DNA from 3 places in the Cryobacterium sp. CAN_C2 genome. Region 1 is predicted to be linked to each of the others. Evidence: predicted binding sites of a transcription regulator. Region 1 holds the regulator's gene; each other region holds the start of a gene.
What was found. Region 1 encodes HrcA, which represses chaperone genes, less so after heat shock. Its sites were predicted from a motif close to TTNGCACTCGNNNNNNNCGAGTGCNAA; they were not measured.
Positions count from the first base shown of each region.

Region 2: a site for HrcA is predicted at 2,402-2,428, ahead of groES (co-chaperone GroES). Genes of this name have one in related genera too.
Region 3: a site for HrcA is predicted at 4,334-4,360, ahead of groL (chaperonin GroEL). Genes of this name have one in related genera too.

Region 1 covers NZ_JADOUX010000006.1:42,946-48,660, forward strand. The annotation lists gene IWX77_RS06840 (16S rRNA (uracil(1498)-N(3))-methyltransferase) at 1-686, opposite strand, end outside; gene dnaJ (molecular chaperone DnaJ) at 688-1,794, opposite strand; gene hrcA (heat-inducible transcriptional repressor HrcA) at 1,864-2,883, opposite strand; gene IWX77_RS06855 (DUF4870 domain-containing protein) at 3,111-3,593, shown strand; gene IWX77_RS06860 (DUF4870 domain-containing protein) at 3,682-4,053, shown strand; gene hemW (radical SAM family heme chaperone HemW) at 4,082-5,305, opposite strand; gene IWX77_RS06870 (DUF1990 family protein) at 5,367-5,715, opposite strand, start outside.
Region 2 covers NZ_JADOUX010000004.1:97,359-103,073, reverse strand. The annotation lists gene tsaD (tRNA (adenosine(37)-N6)-threonylcarbamoyltransferase complex transferase subunit TsaD) at 1-167, shown strand, start outside; gene IWX77_RS04955 (DUF4190 domain-containing protein) at 220-666, shown strand; gene IWX77_RS04950 (hypothetical protein) at 752-1,162, shown strand; gene IWX77_RS04945 (class I SAM-dependent methyltransferase) at 1,168-2,373, opposite strand; gene groES (co-chaperone GroES) at 2,499-2,795, shown strand; gene rarD (EamA family transporter RarD) at 2,882-3,826, shown strand; gene IWX77_RS04930 (ABC transporter substrate-binding protein) at 3,878-4,585, shown strand; gene IWX77_RS04925 (ABC transporter substrate-binding protein) at 4,713-5,715, shown strand, end outside.
Region 3 covers NZ_JADOUX010000015.1:16,111-21,825, reverse strand. The annotation lists gene IWX77_RS12245 (DMT family transporter) at 1-239, shown strand, start outside; gene IWX77_RS12240 (nitroreductase family protein) at 351-1,028, opposite strand; gene msrB (peptide-methionine (R)-S-oxide reductase MsrB) at 1,029-1,430, opposite strand; gene IWX77_RS12230 (DUF3263 domain-containing protein) at 1,700-2,020, shown strand; gene IWX77_RS12225 (LytR C-terminal domain-containing protein) at 2,103-2,666, shown strand; gene IWX77_RS12220 (cold-shock protein) at 2,932-3,135, shown strand; gene IWX77_RS12215 (DUF3048 domain-containing protein) at 3,213-4,262, shown strand; gene groL (chaperonin GroEL) at 4,404-5,715, shown strand, end outside.

The DNA.
Region 1 (5,715 bases):
GACGTGCGCAGCACGGTGTCGCCGAGGCGCACCGGGGTCGCGCCGGACTGTTCGAGCAGGATTAGTTCGGCCGGGGAGATCCCGCCCTCCGGGCCGACGACGAGCAGAATGTCGCGGTCGTCGGTGGGCGCGGCCACCTCGGTGAGGCGACCGGTCGCGAACGGGTCGAGCAGCAGCATCCGGGTGGTGGCGGCCAGCCCGGCCAGGTGCTTGGTGCTGGCGAGCGGAGCGACACCGGGCAGCCAGGCCCGAATCGACTGTTTGCTGGCCTCGCGCACGATGCTGCTCCAGCGTTCGTGGCCCTTGGCGATCTTGGGCCCCTCCCATTTGGTGATGGAGCGGGCAGCACTCCAGGGGATGACTCCATCCACGCCGAGTTCGGTGGCGGCCTGAATGGCCAGCTCGTCACGGTCGCCCTTGGCGAGGGCCTGCACCAAACGGATGCGCGGCGTCGTCGCCGCCGTCTCGATCGCGTCATCGACGCGCAGGGTCAACACCATAGCCTCCGCAGAAAGCACCGTGCCTTCCAGGAGCAGCCCGGCTCCATTACCCAGGCGGAGCCGGTCCCCGGGACGAACCCGGCTGACCGTGACCGCGTGGCGCGCCTCCGCGCCGTCGACGGTCACGACCTGCCCCGGGCGGCTGTCCGCCGCCCGGAGCGTTTCCTGCAGGTAGAAATGTGCCACGTTAGCCGAGGAACCGGTCGCGCAGCTTGGCGAACAGTCCCTGCTGGTACTGGCTCAGGCTGGGCGCGGGGGCCGCATATCGGGCGGCGAACTGCTCGATCAGATCGCGTCCCTTGTGGTCCAGTTTGGTCGGCGTGACCACGTGGATGCCGATCTTGAGATCGCCACGGCCGCTGCCGCGCAGCTTGGTGATGCCGCGGTCCTTGATCGTGAGCACCTCGGCGCTCTGCGCGCCGGGGCGAATCTCCACCTCGATGTCGCCGTCGAGCGCCTTCACGGTGACGCTCGTGCCGAGTATGGCGCTGGTCATGGGCACGTCGAGCGAGCACATCAGGTCGTCGCCGTCGCGGCTGAACACGTCGTGGTGGCGCACCTTCATTTCGAGGTACAGGTCGCCGTTGGGACCGGCGGCCGGGCCGGCTTCGCCACTGCCGGGCATCTGCAGGCGCAAGCCGGTATCGACCCCGGCGGGGATGTCCACCGGAACAGTTCGGCGGGCCCGCACGCGGCCCTGGCCGGAGCAGGTCATACACGGCGTCGCGATGATGGTGCCGTAGCCGCGGCAGGAACCGCACGGGCTCGACGTCATCACGTTGCCGAGCAGGGAACGCACCGCACGCTGGATGCTGCCGGTGCCGTGGCAGATGTCGCAGGTGATGGGTGACGTGCCCGGGGCACAGCAGGAGCCCTTGCAGGTGTCGCAGACGATTGCAGTGTCGACCGCGAGGTCGCGGTGCGTGCCGAAGATGACCTCATCGAGGTCGAGTTCCACCCGAATCAGGGCGTCCTGGCCACGTTCGCGGCGGGAGCGCGGGCCGCGGCCGCTGCCTCCGCCGCCCCCGCCGAAGAATGTCTCGAAGATGTCACCGAAGTTGCCGAAGTTCTGGCCGTCGAAGCCACCGTTCTGGCCGCCCTGGTCGTACTTTTGGCGCTGTTTGGCGTCGCTGAGCACGTCGTAGGCGTGGGTGATGCTCTTGAACCGTTCCGAGGCTTCGGCGCCGGGGTTCACGTCGGGGTGCAATTCGCGGGCGAGGCGGCGGTACGCCTTCTTGATTTCGTCGGTGGTCGCGTCGCGGCTAACGCCGAGAGCTTCGTAGTGGTCAGCCAAAGGGTGGCTCTCCTTGTTGTTCTGATGGTTGTTCGAAATGGTGGCGGTACCGCGCGGGCGGCGAAAGTTTTAGGTCTCGCCGAGCAGGCGGGAGAGGTAGCGGGCGACGGCGCGCACCGCCGCCATGTTGTTGGAATAGTCCATGCGGGTCGGCCCGAGAACCCCGAGACGGGCGAGGTTGCCGTTCGCGGTGTAGCCGCTGGTGAGCACGCTCGCCTCGGGCAGGCCGAAGGCCGCATTTTCGCGGCCGATGCTCACCGACACGCCGTGCTGGTCGGTCTCCATCTCGCCGAACAGGCGCAGGAGCACCACCTGCTCTTCGATGGCTTCAAGGACCGGGTAGATGCTGCCGGAGAAGTCGTCTTCGGTGCGCACCAGGTTCGCTGCGCCGGCCATGACGAGTTTGTCCTGGCGATTGGCGCCGACCTGGTCGGCGAGGGTACTCGTGATCAGGTCGACGATCGGCTGCAAAGCGGGCGCACCCGGCCAGATGCTCGCGGCGAGGGCAGCGCTCGCTTCGGCCATGCACAGTCCGACGACCGCGACATTGAGGCGGGCACGCACCTCGCCGAGCGTCTGCTCGTCGAGTGCACGTGGCAGGTCGATCACTCTCTGTTCCACCCCGCCAGAATCGGTGATCAGCACCGAGAGGATGCGTGTCGCGGTCAGCGGGACGAACTCGATGTGGCGCACTTTGGCGCGCGACAGCGAGGGGTACTGCACGAGCGCGACCTGGTGGGTGAGCTGCGAGAGCAGTCGCACGCTGCGCACGAGCACCTCGTCGAGGTCGGCGGAATGGCCCAGAAACGTTTCGATCGCCTGGCGCTGGGCCGAAGTGAGCGGGCGCAGATCAGCGAGATGGTCGACAAAAACGCGGTAGCCCTTGTCGGTCGGAATGCGCCCCGACGAGGTGTGTGGCGCCGCGATCAGCTCTTCTTCTTCGAGCAGGGCCATGTCGTTGCGAATGGTGGCGGCGGAGACGCCGAAAGAGTGCCGGTCGACGATGGATTTGGAGCCGACGGGTTCACGGGAGGCGACGTAGTCCTGCACGATGACGCGCAACACATCGAGGCCACGGTCGGAAACCATTGCGCCCGCCTTCCTGATTCTCCGGTATCGCTTCAGTTGAGCGGATGCCGCAACCTCGCGCCCTGGTGGGCACGCTGGAACGCAGCTTTGCCGGCACATCGTTGGCACTCGCAACCACTGACTGCCAATCCTATCGCGACCGGCTGGAAACGCCCATTGCCAGTATCCCGAACCAAGCGTTAAATTACCGATGTATGCTCCCATTGTTTTTAGCGAAAGGCACGATCATGAGTGATCCACAGGCACAACCTCCCGGAGATTCCAACTATCGTGAGCCGAATGCCGGCCAGCCGGGATACGGCCAGCAGCCCGGCGGGCAACCCGCGGGAAGCCCGTACGCCAACCCGGTGGTCGCGGCACCACTCTCCGAGGCCGACGATCGACAGTGGGCCTCCTTTGCGCACCTCGGCGGCATCCTGAGCTTCCTGCCCTCCCTGATCATTTGGCTGGTCTTCAAGGACCGCGGTCGCCTCACCAATATCGAGGCGAAGGAGGCGCTCAACTTTCAGATCACCCTGCTGATCGGCTATGTCGCGATTAATGTACTATCGTTTATTCTCGCCATCGTCACCTTCGGAATCGGTGGACTGATCATCGGGCTGGCCTGGCTGCTCTGGGTGGCCGGGGTCATTTTTTCGATCATGGGCTTCCTGAAGGCCAAGGAAGGCCAGAATTATCGGTATCCGTTCGCCCTGCGTTTGATCAAATAACAGTTCGCAGTGCTTTTCGACAGGGGGCGATTACTCTGGGAGTCACTGGCACTGCCGTGCCGGCGCCCGGTCGTAATCAGGAGCACCCATGTCTGAGCAGAACCCATACCAGTCGACACCTCCCACCCCCATGAGTCCCGCCGACGAGAAATTGTGGGCGACACTGATCCATGTCGGCGGCATCCTCTTCAGCTTTCTGCCGGCGCTGATCGGCTACCTCGTGCTGCGGGATCGCGGACCCTTCATCCGCGCGCACACTGCGACCGCGCTGAACTTTCAGATCTCGTTCTACATCTACGCCGCCGTGCTGGTGCCCATCAGTATCGTCACACTCGGCATCGGCAGCGTTCTTTACGCACCGCTCTTCATCATTGCGCTCGTATTCATGATCATGGCGGCCCTGGCGGCCAACCGTGGCGAGGGCTACAGCTATCCGCTCACCATCAGGTTCGTCAGCTGACAGCGCGCAAGCATGAGTGGTGCGGGCGCTAGTCGCTCAGCCGCCGCACCACGGCGTCGGCCAGCAGCCGTCCGCGCAGGGTCAGTTCGATTGTTCCGGCGAGGGCGGCCCGCGCGTTGACGAGCTCATCGGCGATGAGCCCGGCGACCTCGGTGCGGCCCGACGCCGACAGCGACGCGACCAAAATACCGGTGCGGATGCGGCTTTGCAGCAGGATACGCTCGAGCTCACGGGTCGGCGCGTCGAGCGTCTCGCGCCCGGCGGCCGGCGAGAGGCCCCCGAGGGTGCGTTCGGCGTAGGCCGCCGGATGCTTGACGTTCCACCAGCGCACGCCGCCGACATGGCTGTGCGCGCCGGGGCCGACGCCCCACCAGTCCTGGCCGGTCCAGTACGCGAGGTTATGGCGGGACCGGTGCGCGTCCGTCGCGGCCCAGTTGCTGACTTCGTACCAGTCGTAGCCGGCGGCGGCGAGGAGTTCGTCGGCCAGCTCGTAGAAGTCGGCCTGCTGGTCATCGTCGGTCGGCGCGATCTCGCCGCGGCGAATCTGCCGCGCCAGCTTGGTGCCGTCTTCAACGATCAGCGCGTACGCGCTCAGGTGGTCGGGGTGCAGACTGAGAGCCTGCTCGAGGCTCGTGCGCCAGTTCGCGAGCGACTCCCCCGGCGTGCCGTAGATGAGGTCGAGGCTCACGTCGAGGCCGGCGCCGCGGGCCCACTCGACGACGAGCGGTACCCGCTCGGGATCGTGGGTGCGTTCGAGCGTCGCGAGCACGTGCGGCACCGCGGACTGCATGCCGAACGATACCCGTGTGAATCCGGCGTCGGCGAGGGCGCCGAGGTAGGCCGCGTCGACCGAGTCGGGGTTCGCCTCGGTGGTGACTTCCGCGCCCGGCTGGAAGCCCCACTGGTCGCGCACGGCACCGAGCATGCGGGTCAGGTCGGTCACCGGCAGTAGTGTCGGCGTTCCTCCCCCGAAAAACACCGTCGAGACGGGGCGTTCCGGCACGCCCGATGCGGTCAGGATGCGTGCGGCCGCCTCCACCTCGAGCATGGCCTGGCTGGCATAATCGCTCTGTTTGACCCCGCGCAGTTCGGTCGCGGTGTAGGTGTTGAAGTCGCAGTAGCCGCAGCGTACCCGGCAGAACGGCACGTGCAGGTAGACGCCGAAATCGCGCCCGAAGGCGTCAACGGCCGCCGAGGCGGGAAGGAGGCCATCGTCGGGTGCTGGATCGCCGACGGGGTGGGGTCCGGCCATGGGTAGTGCTCCAGTACGTCGAGGTTGTGCAATGTTTTGGCACTGCTATTTGATGGCGCTGCTACGTGATAGCACCCACGGGATGCAGGGCCCGCAGGTACAGCCGGGTGAATTTGGCCTGCTGAAAGCGCAGCATTGGCCAGGCCAGGCGGTAATACCACGTGCTGGCCTTCGAGAACGAGCGAATGGTCAGCCAGACCGAATCGTCGTCCCGGTGTTCGACGATGAAGGATTCCTCGCCGCTTTCCGGATGACCGGCCAGGGTGCCGTAGGCGAACCCGATGCGGGCGACCTCGTCGATCACGTAGACAACGCGCACCGGCGCGGTCACGCTGAACAGCCAGACCTTAATTTTCAGCGTCGCCGTCATGCCGTTGGCAATATACGGCGTGCCGTCATCCGCAAAAGTC
Region 2 (5,715 bases), on a different contig from region 1:
CGCCGCTGTCACTCTGCACCGACAACGGTGCCATGATCGCAGCCCTGGGCGCGCAGCTGATCATGGCCGGACACGAGCCGTCGACGCTGCAATTCGGCGCCGATTCCACCCTGCCGGTCGGCCAGATCCAAGTCTCGGGTTTGCCACTGTCGCTCGACGCACCGTAACGCGATAATCTGGCCGTGCGACCACCGAACGAAATTATGAAGGAGACCGCAAATGTCTGATCCCACCCAGCCCCCCGTCGACCCGGCGAGCTCGAAGCCTACCGACTCCAGCGTTCCGCCGGCATACGAAACTCCGGCCGCCCCGGCCTACCCGGCACCGGGTGCCCCGGCCGCTCCCGCCTACGGCCAGGCTTCGGCGTACGGCCAGCCACCCGCGTACGGCCAGAACCCGTACGGGCAGCAGAGCCCACAGGACAAGTACAACGTCTTGTCGATCATCTCGCTCGTTACCTCGATTCTCGGCATTTCGATTGTCGGTGTGATTACCGGCCACATCGGCATGAGTCAGATCAAGAAGACCGGCGAAAAGGGCCGCGCTCTGGCGCTCTGGGGCTTGATTCTTGGATACCTCGGCTTTGCCCTCGGCCTCATCGGGGGCATCATCATCGCCGCCATTGTCATCGGTTCCGCCACGACCGGCTCGACCTACTACAACTAACCCCAATCGGGCGGCCTCGAATGTGGCCACCCGACAAGTTTCCGACCGACACCGACCGAACCCGGTGGGCGGCCAGAGGACAGCTATGACTCCACCCCACCGGGACTCCGACACCTCGGCGCATCTGGACCACACGCGCGCCCCCGCGCCGCCCGGGAGTCAGCTCGACTGGGAATCGACGGTCACCGCTCCGACCGAGTTCGTGCCGTACACCTACACCGAGGCGGAGGTGGCGCGCATCACCAGCCGCCGCCGCCTCTCGGTCGCTTCCGTGATCTGTGGCCTGTTCGGGCTCGCCCTCGGCGTGATCGGTGTGTTCGGGTTGCCGATCGCGCTGATCGCGATCACCCTCGCGCTGATCGCGCGTACGACCGAAAATCGGGCGCGCACACTCTGGCGCAGCGGTCTCGTCAGCGGCCTCGTCGGCGTTCTGCTCGCGGCCGGCTGGGTCGTCTACATCAGCCAGACCCTACTGCCCCTGCTCTCAGGTACCTAACGCAGTTACCGCACGCGCTCCACGAGCAGCGCCACGCGATGCCCGGCCACCCGCGTCAGAATCAGCGTCGCCGACTCCGGCCCCTTGAGCTTCAATCGGGTGCGCAACGTCGCCGGGTCAACGTCGACGCCACGCTTCTTGATCTCCAGCGTGCCGATGCGTCGCGCAAGCAGCGCGAGCCGCAGCTTCTTCTCATCGAACGGAAGCGTCTCGAGTACCCGGAACGCGTTCGCGAACGGCGTTGGCGTGAGTGTGTCATTGGTCAGGTAGGCGATGCCCTCGCTGAGCATACGAGCATTCAGCGAGCGGGCCAGGTCGCCAATCAGGCGCGCCCGAATGACCGTGCCGTCAGGTTCGTAGACGTAATTGCCCAGTTCGCCCACGGGCGCGTCTTCGCTGTCGTCGGGAGCGGTCAGCTCTTGGGCGCCGCCAGCGGTCAGCAGCAGTGCCGATCGACGGATGCCGGGGCGCGCGAGGGCGCCAAACCACAGCCCCATCTCCACCAACTGGCCATCGACCGACACCCATTGGGCTTCGGCGTCGACCGGAATCTGATCGCGGTCATGACCGGGACCGAGCTTCATGCCGAGCGGCAGAGTTGTGGCGAGCAGGTAGGCGAAGTCGAGTGCGGGGGAGTAGTCCTCGGAGCGGGTCAGCCTCGTTGTGTTGCTATGCCCGCTCGTGCGACGGGCCGGGTCGAGCCAGACCGCGTCACAGCCGGTCAGATCGACAGTCTCGGCGTCGGCTTGCAACGCCTGAGCGTTCGGAAACGGCGCAAGGTTGAAGCTCGCTACGGTCGCCGTCACCTCGTCGGCATCAACGGCCAGGACCGGTAGATCCAAAGCGGCGAGGGCCATCGCGTCACCGCCGATTCCGCAGCCCAGGTCGGCAACCCGGGATGGGTGGCCGAGTGCGGCGGACAGTCCGGCGAATCGGCCGGCGTGCAATGCGGCGACTCGCAACCGGGTCGCCTGTTCCAGACCGGCTTCGGTGAACAGCATCCGCTCGGCAAATTCACCGAACTTGCCAACGGCTTTCGCTCGAAGGCGGGACTGGCTGAGCACGGCCGACACGAGCCCGGGCGCATGCCCGGCCCTACGCAGATCGGTGATCAGCTTGAGTACGTCTCCGTTGCTGTCGTACGGCGGCAGGGAGTCCAGCAGCCGTAAACTCGCGGGGGACAGCAGCTCGACGAGTTCGGTTCGATCCATGCTGCAACGCTACCAAAATGACCCCCTTCTGGCACTCACGTTGCGTGAGTGCCAGAAGCCCCCTAAACTTCACTTGGCACTCTCGCTGTGAGTCTGCTAACCCAAATCTTAGAAAGAGGTCAACCGTGTCGGTCTCCATCAAGCCGCTCGAGGATCGCATCGTCATCAAGCAGGTCGATGCCGAGCAGACCACCGCATCAGGTCTGGTCATTCCGGACACCGCGAAGGAAAAGCCCCAGGAGGGCGAAGTCGTTGCAGTCGGCCCCGGCCGCATTGACGACAACGGCAACCGCATTCCCCTCGACATCGCCATCGGCGACAAGGTCATCTACTCCAAGTACGGCGGAACCGAGGTTAAGTTCGGTGGCGATGACCTGCTGGTTCTCTCCGCTCGCGACGTGCTCGCCGTGGTCGTACGCTGAGTAGTTTCTTCACCACCTAGTCCCTAGACTGAAGCTCCCGAATGGCGTCGCCATTCGGGAGTTTTTGTGTTTTCAGGAGATCATTCATGACGGATGCTGCCGCACCAGCCCGCACGGCAGCCCGCTCCACGCACCGCACCGGGCTCATCTTCGGCGGCCTCGCCTACGCTCTGTGGGGTGTGCTGCCCCTCTATTTTCTGCTGCTCACGCCCGCGGGTGCCTTTGAGATCGTGGCCTGGCGGGTGTTGTTCTCCCTGGTCTTCTGCGCCCTGATCATCACGGTCACCCGCACGTGGACCGTGCTCGGGCGGGCCCTGCGGCAGCCGCGTCTGGTCTGGATCATGGGCCTGGCCGGTGTCTTCATCTTCATCAACTGGCAGACCTATGTGATCGCCGCGACCACCGGACACGTCGTCGAAGCGGCGCTCGGCTACTTCATCAACCCGATCGTCACGGTGCTGCTGGGCGTCTTCGTGCTGCGCGAACACCTGCGTCGGCTGCAGTGGATGGCCATCGGAATCAGCTTTCTCGCCGTGGTCGTGCTCGCCGTGGGATACGGCTCGCTGCCCTGGATCTCGCTCATTCTGGCGTTCTCCTTCGGGTTCTACGGCCTGATCAAGAAACGCGTCGGCCCGAGCGTCGACGCCGTGACCGGTCTCACCCTCGAGACCGCGTGGCTGGCCCCCGTTGCCGTCGTGCAACTTCTCGTCGTTTCGGGAATGTCCGGGCTCACCTTCGGCACCGTGTCGCCCTGGCACACGGCGGGCCTGCTCGCGGCCGGTGTCATCACCGCGGTTCCGCTGCTGTTGTTCGCCGCGGCCGCCCGGCGTCTGCCGCTGACCGTGCTCGGGCTCATTCAGTTCGTGGCTCCGGTGCTGCAGTTTCTCGTGGGTGTATTCATTTTGAACGAGGCGATGCCGCTCCAACGCTGGGTTGGATTCGGACTGGTCTGGGTCGCCCTGATCATCTTGACGCTCGACATGGTCGCCTCCGGTCGCGCTCCGCGCCGCAGTGCCCTCGAACCGGCCTGACCAGCCGATACGCTGAACCGACAGCCTTCCAGCTCGTACCAAAGGATTCTGATGCCCCGTCGTCCGCTCGTCGTCGTCGTTCTGCTGGCAGCCCTGGCTCTGGCCGGGTGCACGAGCGCACCGGCGGCCAAGCCGAGCTCCACCCCGGTCGCGGTCGTGACGACCGCACCGAGCGGCGACGGAACGCTGAGCATCGGCACGCTGTTTCCGATGACCGGTGACAACGCCGCGAGCGGCGCCGCCCAGGTCGCCGGCACCGAACTCGCCGTGCGCGATATCCTGGCCGAGCAGACCACGCCCACCCGAGCCGTGCAGCTCATTCACCGCAACTCGGCCGGCGACCTCGCCGCGGCCTACGTCGACCTCGCGGCGCGCGGCGTCGACCTCGTGCTGTGGGACGCGACGACGACGTTACCAGCGGAAGCCGAGGCATCCGTGGGCAACGCCGCCATCGTCGCCCTGATCGATTTCGCAAACGGGGGCACGCCGCTCGCCGCCGCCGATGCGTTTACCGCGCGCCTGAAGACCGCTGACCCCGGCCTCGCCGGCACCGCGGGCGGCGCGGAAGCCTACGACGGGGTGATGACGGCCGCCCTGGCCGCCGTCATCACGGGCGACGATGGCGGCGCCTCGCTCGAAGCGGGCTGGCCCCGGGTGACGTCTGGAAGCGCCGTGTGCACCTCTTGGGGGGAGTGTGTGCTTGCCCTGAGCGAGACGCAAACCGTTGATTATCAGGGGATTACCGGCCGTCGTTCGTAACGATTTGATCGCTTTACACGGTTGTGACACGAACAGGTAGGTTTCGGGGCCTGTGATTGCCTACTCTGACACCACGGCAGTCAATCGGCTGACCAGACTTACCTCTCTTCAACCATCAAGGAGCAACATGAGCGTATTCGCGAAGGCCTCGGCCTCCCGCTCAGTTCGTACCCTCGTTACCGGCGTCGCCCTCATCGGCGTGAGTGCACTTCTGCTCACCGGGTGCAGCAACGGTGCCGCTACGGCACCGAGCGAATCCGCAGCCCCCGCTGCAGGTTCTGCTGACTTCAAGACGGTCGAGGCCGGTGATCGCAATCTTTCCCTGAAGATCGGCACCATCCTCCCACAGAGTGGTGGACTGGCCTTCCTCGGCCCGCCCGAAGAAGCGGGCGTTCAGCTCGCTGTACAGGACGTCAAGGACGCAAACCTCGGGATCGACATCGAAGCGATTCTTCGCGACTCGGGCGACACCACGACCGACACGGCGACCGTTTCGGTGACCGACCTGCTCTCGCAGGACGTTTCGGCCATCATCGGTGCCGCCTCGTCGGGCGTGACCAAGACCGTGATCGATCAGATCACCGGGGCAGGGGTTGTGGAGTTCTCTCCGGCCAACACCTCACTCGACTTCACCAACTACGCGGACAAGGGCCTGTACTGGCGTACCGCCCCCTCTGACCTGCTGCAGGGTGAGGTGCTCGGCAACCAGATCGCTGATGACGGCGTCAGCACGCTCGGTCTCATCGTCCTCAACGACTCGTACGGAACCGGCCTCGCCAAGGTGCTCACCGAGACCTTCGAAAGTTCAGGCGGCAAAGTCGTCGCGACCTCGCTCTTCAACGAGGGTGACTCCAACTTCGCGGCGCAGATCTCCGAGGTGACCGCCCAGAACCCTGACGCGATCGCCCTGATCACCTTCGACCAGTCCAAAATCATCGTTCCCGCGCTCGTCGGTTCGGGCTACCCCGGTGGGAAGCTCTACTTCGTTGACGGAAACCTGAAGGACTACAAGGCCGACTTCGCTGCCGGACTCATCACCGGCTCGAAGGGCACACTGCCCGGCCTCGACGTTGGAACCCTGGGAAATTTCACCGAGCGCCTCCTCAAGATCGACCCCACTCTGACGGACT
Region 3 (5,715 bases), on a different contig from region 1:
GCGGACTGATCGGCTGCATCTTCATCGCCGGGGCCGCTCTCGTCGTGCGCACCACCGGGGTGCTCATGCTCGGCCTGTGCATCGTGGCTGGCCAGCTGGTCTGCGCCCTCGCGCTGGATCTGCTCGCACCGTCGGCCGGGCATCCGCTCGGCGTGACGACGATTGCCGGCACCGCGCTCGCCCTCGTGGCCGTGGTCATCGCCGCCGTGCGGTGGCGTCGCCCCGGCCACGTCGGCTAACCGTCGAGATACGCTGGTCGTTGTTCGTTGGTCGAGCTTGTCGAGACCATAATCCGTGCACGATATGGTCTCGACAAGCTCGACCAACGGGTTTTGCCTCGACCAACGGGGCTAAAGCACGGTGAGAAACTCCTCGGGGTTGATCGACATCCGCACGCCCGGCTTCGATCCCGCCGGAACACCACCGACATAGAGCCAGCCGAGCAGCTCTTCGTTGGCCTCAAGGCAATGCAGCGCCCGCACCGGAGCGGTGCGCACAAACGGTCCGGTGCGCCACATCGCGCCCCAGCCGGAGTCATTGAGCAGCAGCGTGAGCAGGTGCGCAACACCCGCCGCCGCAGCATCCTGCTCCCAGCCGGCCACTTTGTCGCTCACGCGCCGCGCCGCGACGACCGCAATCAGCAGCGGAGCTCGCAGCGGCTTGCCCGCCAGCTTGATCGCGTCGCTACCTTCACACGTGGATGCCGCCACAAACGCCTCTCCCAGCCGCTCGCGGGCCTCGCCGCGCAACTCGAGCAGCCGCCACGGCCGCAACGCGCCGTGATCGGGCACCCGCGCCGCCGCCACCACGAGAGGCAGTAGCTCCGCCCGGGTGGGCGCGAGCGCCGTCACCTTGGAGTGCGAGCGCCGCCGCTGCACCGCGGCCAGGACGGGTCTGAGCACGGTGGTCGAGCTGGTCGAGCTGGTCGAGACCATGTCGTTGACGGCGTTTGTGGTCTCGACAAGCTCGACCAATGGGTTCGGCTCGACCAGCGGATAAGACTCGACGAGCGGGTCTGGCTCGACCATCTACTCGGCGGGCGTGAAGTTGAGCGAGATCGAGTTCATGCAGTAGCGATCGCCGGTCGGGGTGCCAAATCCGTCGGGAAAAACGTGCCCCAGGTGCGAGCCGCAGTTCGCGCAGCGCACCTCGGTGCGCACGCTGCCGAGCGAGCGGTCTTCGAGCAGTTCGACTGCTTCGGGCCGCACCGATTCGTAGAAGCTTGGCCAGCCGCAACCGGAATCAAACTTGGTGCCACTCTTGAACAGTTCGGCGTTGCAGGCACCGCAGGTATAAATGCCGGCCCGACCCTCGTCGAGCAGTTCGCCGGTTCCGGGGCGTTCGGTGCCAGCCTCGCGCAGCACCGCGAACTTCTCCGGGCCCAGTTCGGAGCGCCACTCGCTGTTTGACTTCTTGATTGCGTAGTCCATGGTGGATATCCCTTCGTTCCGGCTGGCCGTAGAGGCCGGACAGCGTCTACCCAGCCTAAACTCGTGCGGCCACACGCGCATTCCGGGCGCGGCCGTTTTGCAGCGTTTGCACGGCACCCCATCGGTTGCCCATCGACGACGAGACGGCCGCCACACGCTCGCTCGACTGCGCCGTTCCGGGCGTGCCGGAGGCAACATCCAGCCGCCCACAAATAGGATGAGCCCGGCGGACGAACCGTCGAAACTGTCCTGGGGGAGAGATGCAAGCAATGAGTGAGAGAACACCGACCCCAGAACCACCCACCTCTGCGCTGCCCTCCGCCAGCACCCCGGTTCCGAGGCAGCTGAGCGAGCGTGACGAAGCCGTGCTCGCGTTTGAACGGCAATGGTGGAGGCACGTGGGCGCCAAAGAAGAGGCCATCCGCGCCACCTTCGGCCTGTCGGCCGCCCGGTACTATCAAGTATTGGGGGCACTGGTTGATTCACCGCTGGCGCTGGCCTTTGACCCGATGCTCGTGAAACGACTGCAGCGGATGCGTTCCGTGCGATCCGAGGCACGCGCCAGTCGTTCGCTGCCCACGCACGACTAGCACCCACCCGCTTTCCGCCAGCACACCGGCCGCGGCTTCCGCTCGATTCCAGCCCGGCCGGCCAACCTAGGATCCAACCACTATGGCGCGAGAATTTGAGAAAGACCGTTTCGACACCCACACGCACGCCCTCGACCGGGTGGGCGCCCACCGCGCCCCGGGCCGGAAGGGCCGCGGCTGGATCGGATTCTGGTGGGCGCTCGGCGCCACCGTGCTTTTGATCGTCGTGGGCGTCGTGGGCATCTTTGCAATCAACAATCGCCTCGACTTCTCCAACATTCCCGGGCTACCCTCCGCCAGCGCGGCCCCGACCCCCACCGAGACCGTTATCCCCAGCGCCGAAGCGACCGTGGACCCGGCGCTGACCGTGAACGTGCTGAACGGATCCGCGAATGGCGGTGTCGCAGCATCCGTCAGTGACACGCTCACCGCTGCCGGCTGGGTGGTCAGCGCCGTGGGCAACGCGAGCGCCGACACCGAACCGACCACCGTGATCTACTACGTCGATGCGAGCCAGGAAGGTGCCGCCCAAGGTATCGCCGCATCGCTGCCGGGCTCGAAGATTGTGCTCTCCACCAGCTTCGTCGATTCAGGCGCAGCCCTGACTGTCGTCGTTGGCAACGATTACGTTATTCCGGCCGGCTGATCCGAAGCCAACACTAATAATTAGTGGGCACGCTCTGATTCGTCAAGCCCCTTTTCTTCCGCTGTGACTCCAGTATTATCTGGTCTTGGTCACACATTTTGTTCGGGCAATACCCGCCCGGATCAAGAACGCTCGCCCAAGGTAACTTGCAACAGAAGACTTGCTCTCGGGGATTTGCTGCTCGCACACAATGAACGCAGTCTCTGCGGCAGGGCCCGGAACAGCCAATGGGCCGTTGCCGTCGAAATTGAGCAAGGAGTACCACATGGCGAACGGAACCGTTAAATGGTTTAACGCTGAAAAGGGTTTTGGCTTCATCACTGTCGACGGGGGAGGCCAGGACGTCTTCGTCCACTACTCCGCCATTGACATGAGCGGTTACAAGGTTCTCGAAGAAGGCCAGCAGGTCGTTTTCGAGGTCGGTGCCGGAGCGAAGGGCCCGCAGGCTGAATCGGTTCGACCGGCCTGACCCAGACCGCCAACGGGGTCTGTCCCCCACCTAACGCCGCCCGCTGCAACGGGCGGCGTTAGTGTTTACCGGTGACCATGAAAAAGACAGCCCGCACCGCTAAACCGATGCAGACCGCGCGTCTGCTCGCCCTCCTCGTGCCGGCACTGTTGCTGAGCGGATGCACCGGCAGCACTCCGGCGCCTTCCGCCACGCCGGGCGACCCCGCCTGGACCTCGACGTACGTCGCCCCCGCCGCCACGGAGATCGCACCGCTGACCGGGATTACCGTCGCAGCCGAGTCGTCGGTTCACCCGTCACTCGCGGCCAAGGTCGACAACCATGTTGCGGCCCGTCCGCAGGTCGCGATCGATCGCACCGACCTTGTGTTCGAAGAACTGGTCGAGGGCGGCATCACCCGTTACGTCGCGGTGTGGCAGTCCAGCATCCCCGACCAGGTCGGCCCGGTGCGATCGATTCGCCCGATGGACCCCGACATCATCGCTCCCTTCGGCGGCCTCGTGGCTTTTTCGGGCGGGCAGCAACGTTTCGTCGACGCGATGAACGCGACCGGCCAGATCAGTGCCATCTTCGACTACGACAGGACCGGCCTGTTCTCCCGCTCGAAAGCCACTGCGGCCCCGCACAATGTCATCCTCGCCGCCGCGGAATTCGTCAACCGCAACGCGGCCGTCGCCCCGCCCGTGCAGCAGTACGCCTATGCGCCCGCGCCCGCCGGGGCATCCGCTTTCGTGGACGGCACCCCGATTTCAGTGATCAACACCCGATTCTCGACCTCGAGTGCCCGCAGCTGGACCTGGAACGCCGAAGCCGTCGCCTACCTGCGTGCCCAGGACGGCGCACCCGACCTCAGTGCCGACGGCGCCCAGCTGAGAGCCACCAACGTCGTCGTGCTGCGAGTGAACGTCACCGTCGACCAGAGCATCCCCAAGACCGAGCTCATCGCCTCGGGCGAAGCGTCGATCTCGACCGGTGGAAAGACCCTCGCGGCCACCTGGAGCAAAGACTCCCAGACCGCACCGATCCGCCTCGTCGATGCCAACGGAGTGACAATTCGGCTGGCACCGGGCAATACCTGGTTTCAGCTCGTGCCCAACGGAACCGGCTCGGCTGACCTCGTTCCCTGACCGTCGGCCACGAGCCGCACGCCAGCCCCGTTGCTCGCTTGCACTCTCGACCCCAGAGTGCCAGAATCGTCTTAGCACTCTCGTCATCTGAGTGCTAACCCCATCATCGTTTGGAACGTCCGGGAGGGACGAGTTACACATATGGCAAAAATCATTGCATTCAATGAAGAGGCCCGTCGTGGGCTTGAGCGCGGCCTGAACATTCTCGCCGACACCGTCAAGGTCACCCTCGGCCCGCGCGGCCGCAACGTCGTTCTGGAGAAGAAGTGGGGCGCCCCCACGATCACCAACGACGGTGTGTCCATCGCCAAGGAGATCGAGCTCGACGACCCGTACGAGAAGATCGGTGCGGAACTCGTCAAAGAGGTCGCCAAGAAGACGGATGACGTTGCCGGCGACGGTACGACCACCGCAACCGTCCTCGCCCAGGCGCTGGTTCGCGAAGGCCTGCGTAACGTCGCAGCCGGCGCCGACCCGATCAGCCTGAAGCGCGGCATCGAGAAGGCCACGGCTGCTGTTATCGCCGAGCTCATCGCGAACGCCAAAGAGGTTGAGACCAAGGAAGAGATCGCGGCCACCGCGTCCATCTCCGCCGGCGACACCGAAATCGGCGCGATCATCGCCGAGGCCATCGACAAGGTCGGCAAGGAAGGTGTCGTCACCGTTGAGGAGTCGAACACCTTCGGCACCGAGCTTGAGCTCACCGAGGGCATGCGCTTCGACAAGGGCTTCCTGTCGGCGTACTTCGTCACCGACCCCGACCGTCAGGAAGCGGTCTTCGAAGACCCCTACATCCTGATCGTCAACTCCAAGGTCTCCAACATCAAGGACCTGCTCCCCATCGTGGACAAGGTCATCCAGACCGGCAAGCAGCTCCTCATCATCGCGGAAGACGTCGACGGCGAGGCCCTGGCCACGCTCGTTGTGAACAAGATCCGTGGCATCTTCAAGTCCGTCGCCGTCAAGGCTCCGGGCTTCGGCGACCGTCGCAAGGCTCAGCTGCAGGACATCGCCATCCTCACCGGTGGACAGGTCATCTCGGAAGAGGTCGGCCTCAAGCTCGAGAACGTGACCCTCGACCTGCTTGGTAACGCCCGCAAGGTCGTCATCACCAAGGACGAGACCACGATCGTTGAGGGTGCCGGCGACGTCGAAGCCATCGCCGGTCGGGTCTCGCAGATCCGTGCCGAGATCGAGAACACCGACAGCGACTACGACCGCGAGAAGCTCCAGGAGCGCCTCGCCAAGCTTGCTGGCGGCGTTGCTGTCATCAAGGCCGGAGCCGCTACGGAGGTTGAGCTCAAGGAGCGCAAGCACCGCATCGAAGACGCCGTGCGTAACGCCAAGGCTGCCGTCGAAGAGGGCATCGTCGCCGGTGGTGGCGTTGCACTCATCCAGGCTGGCAAGACCGCGTTCGAGAAGCTCGAACTGGTCGGCGACGAGGCAACGGGCG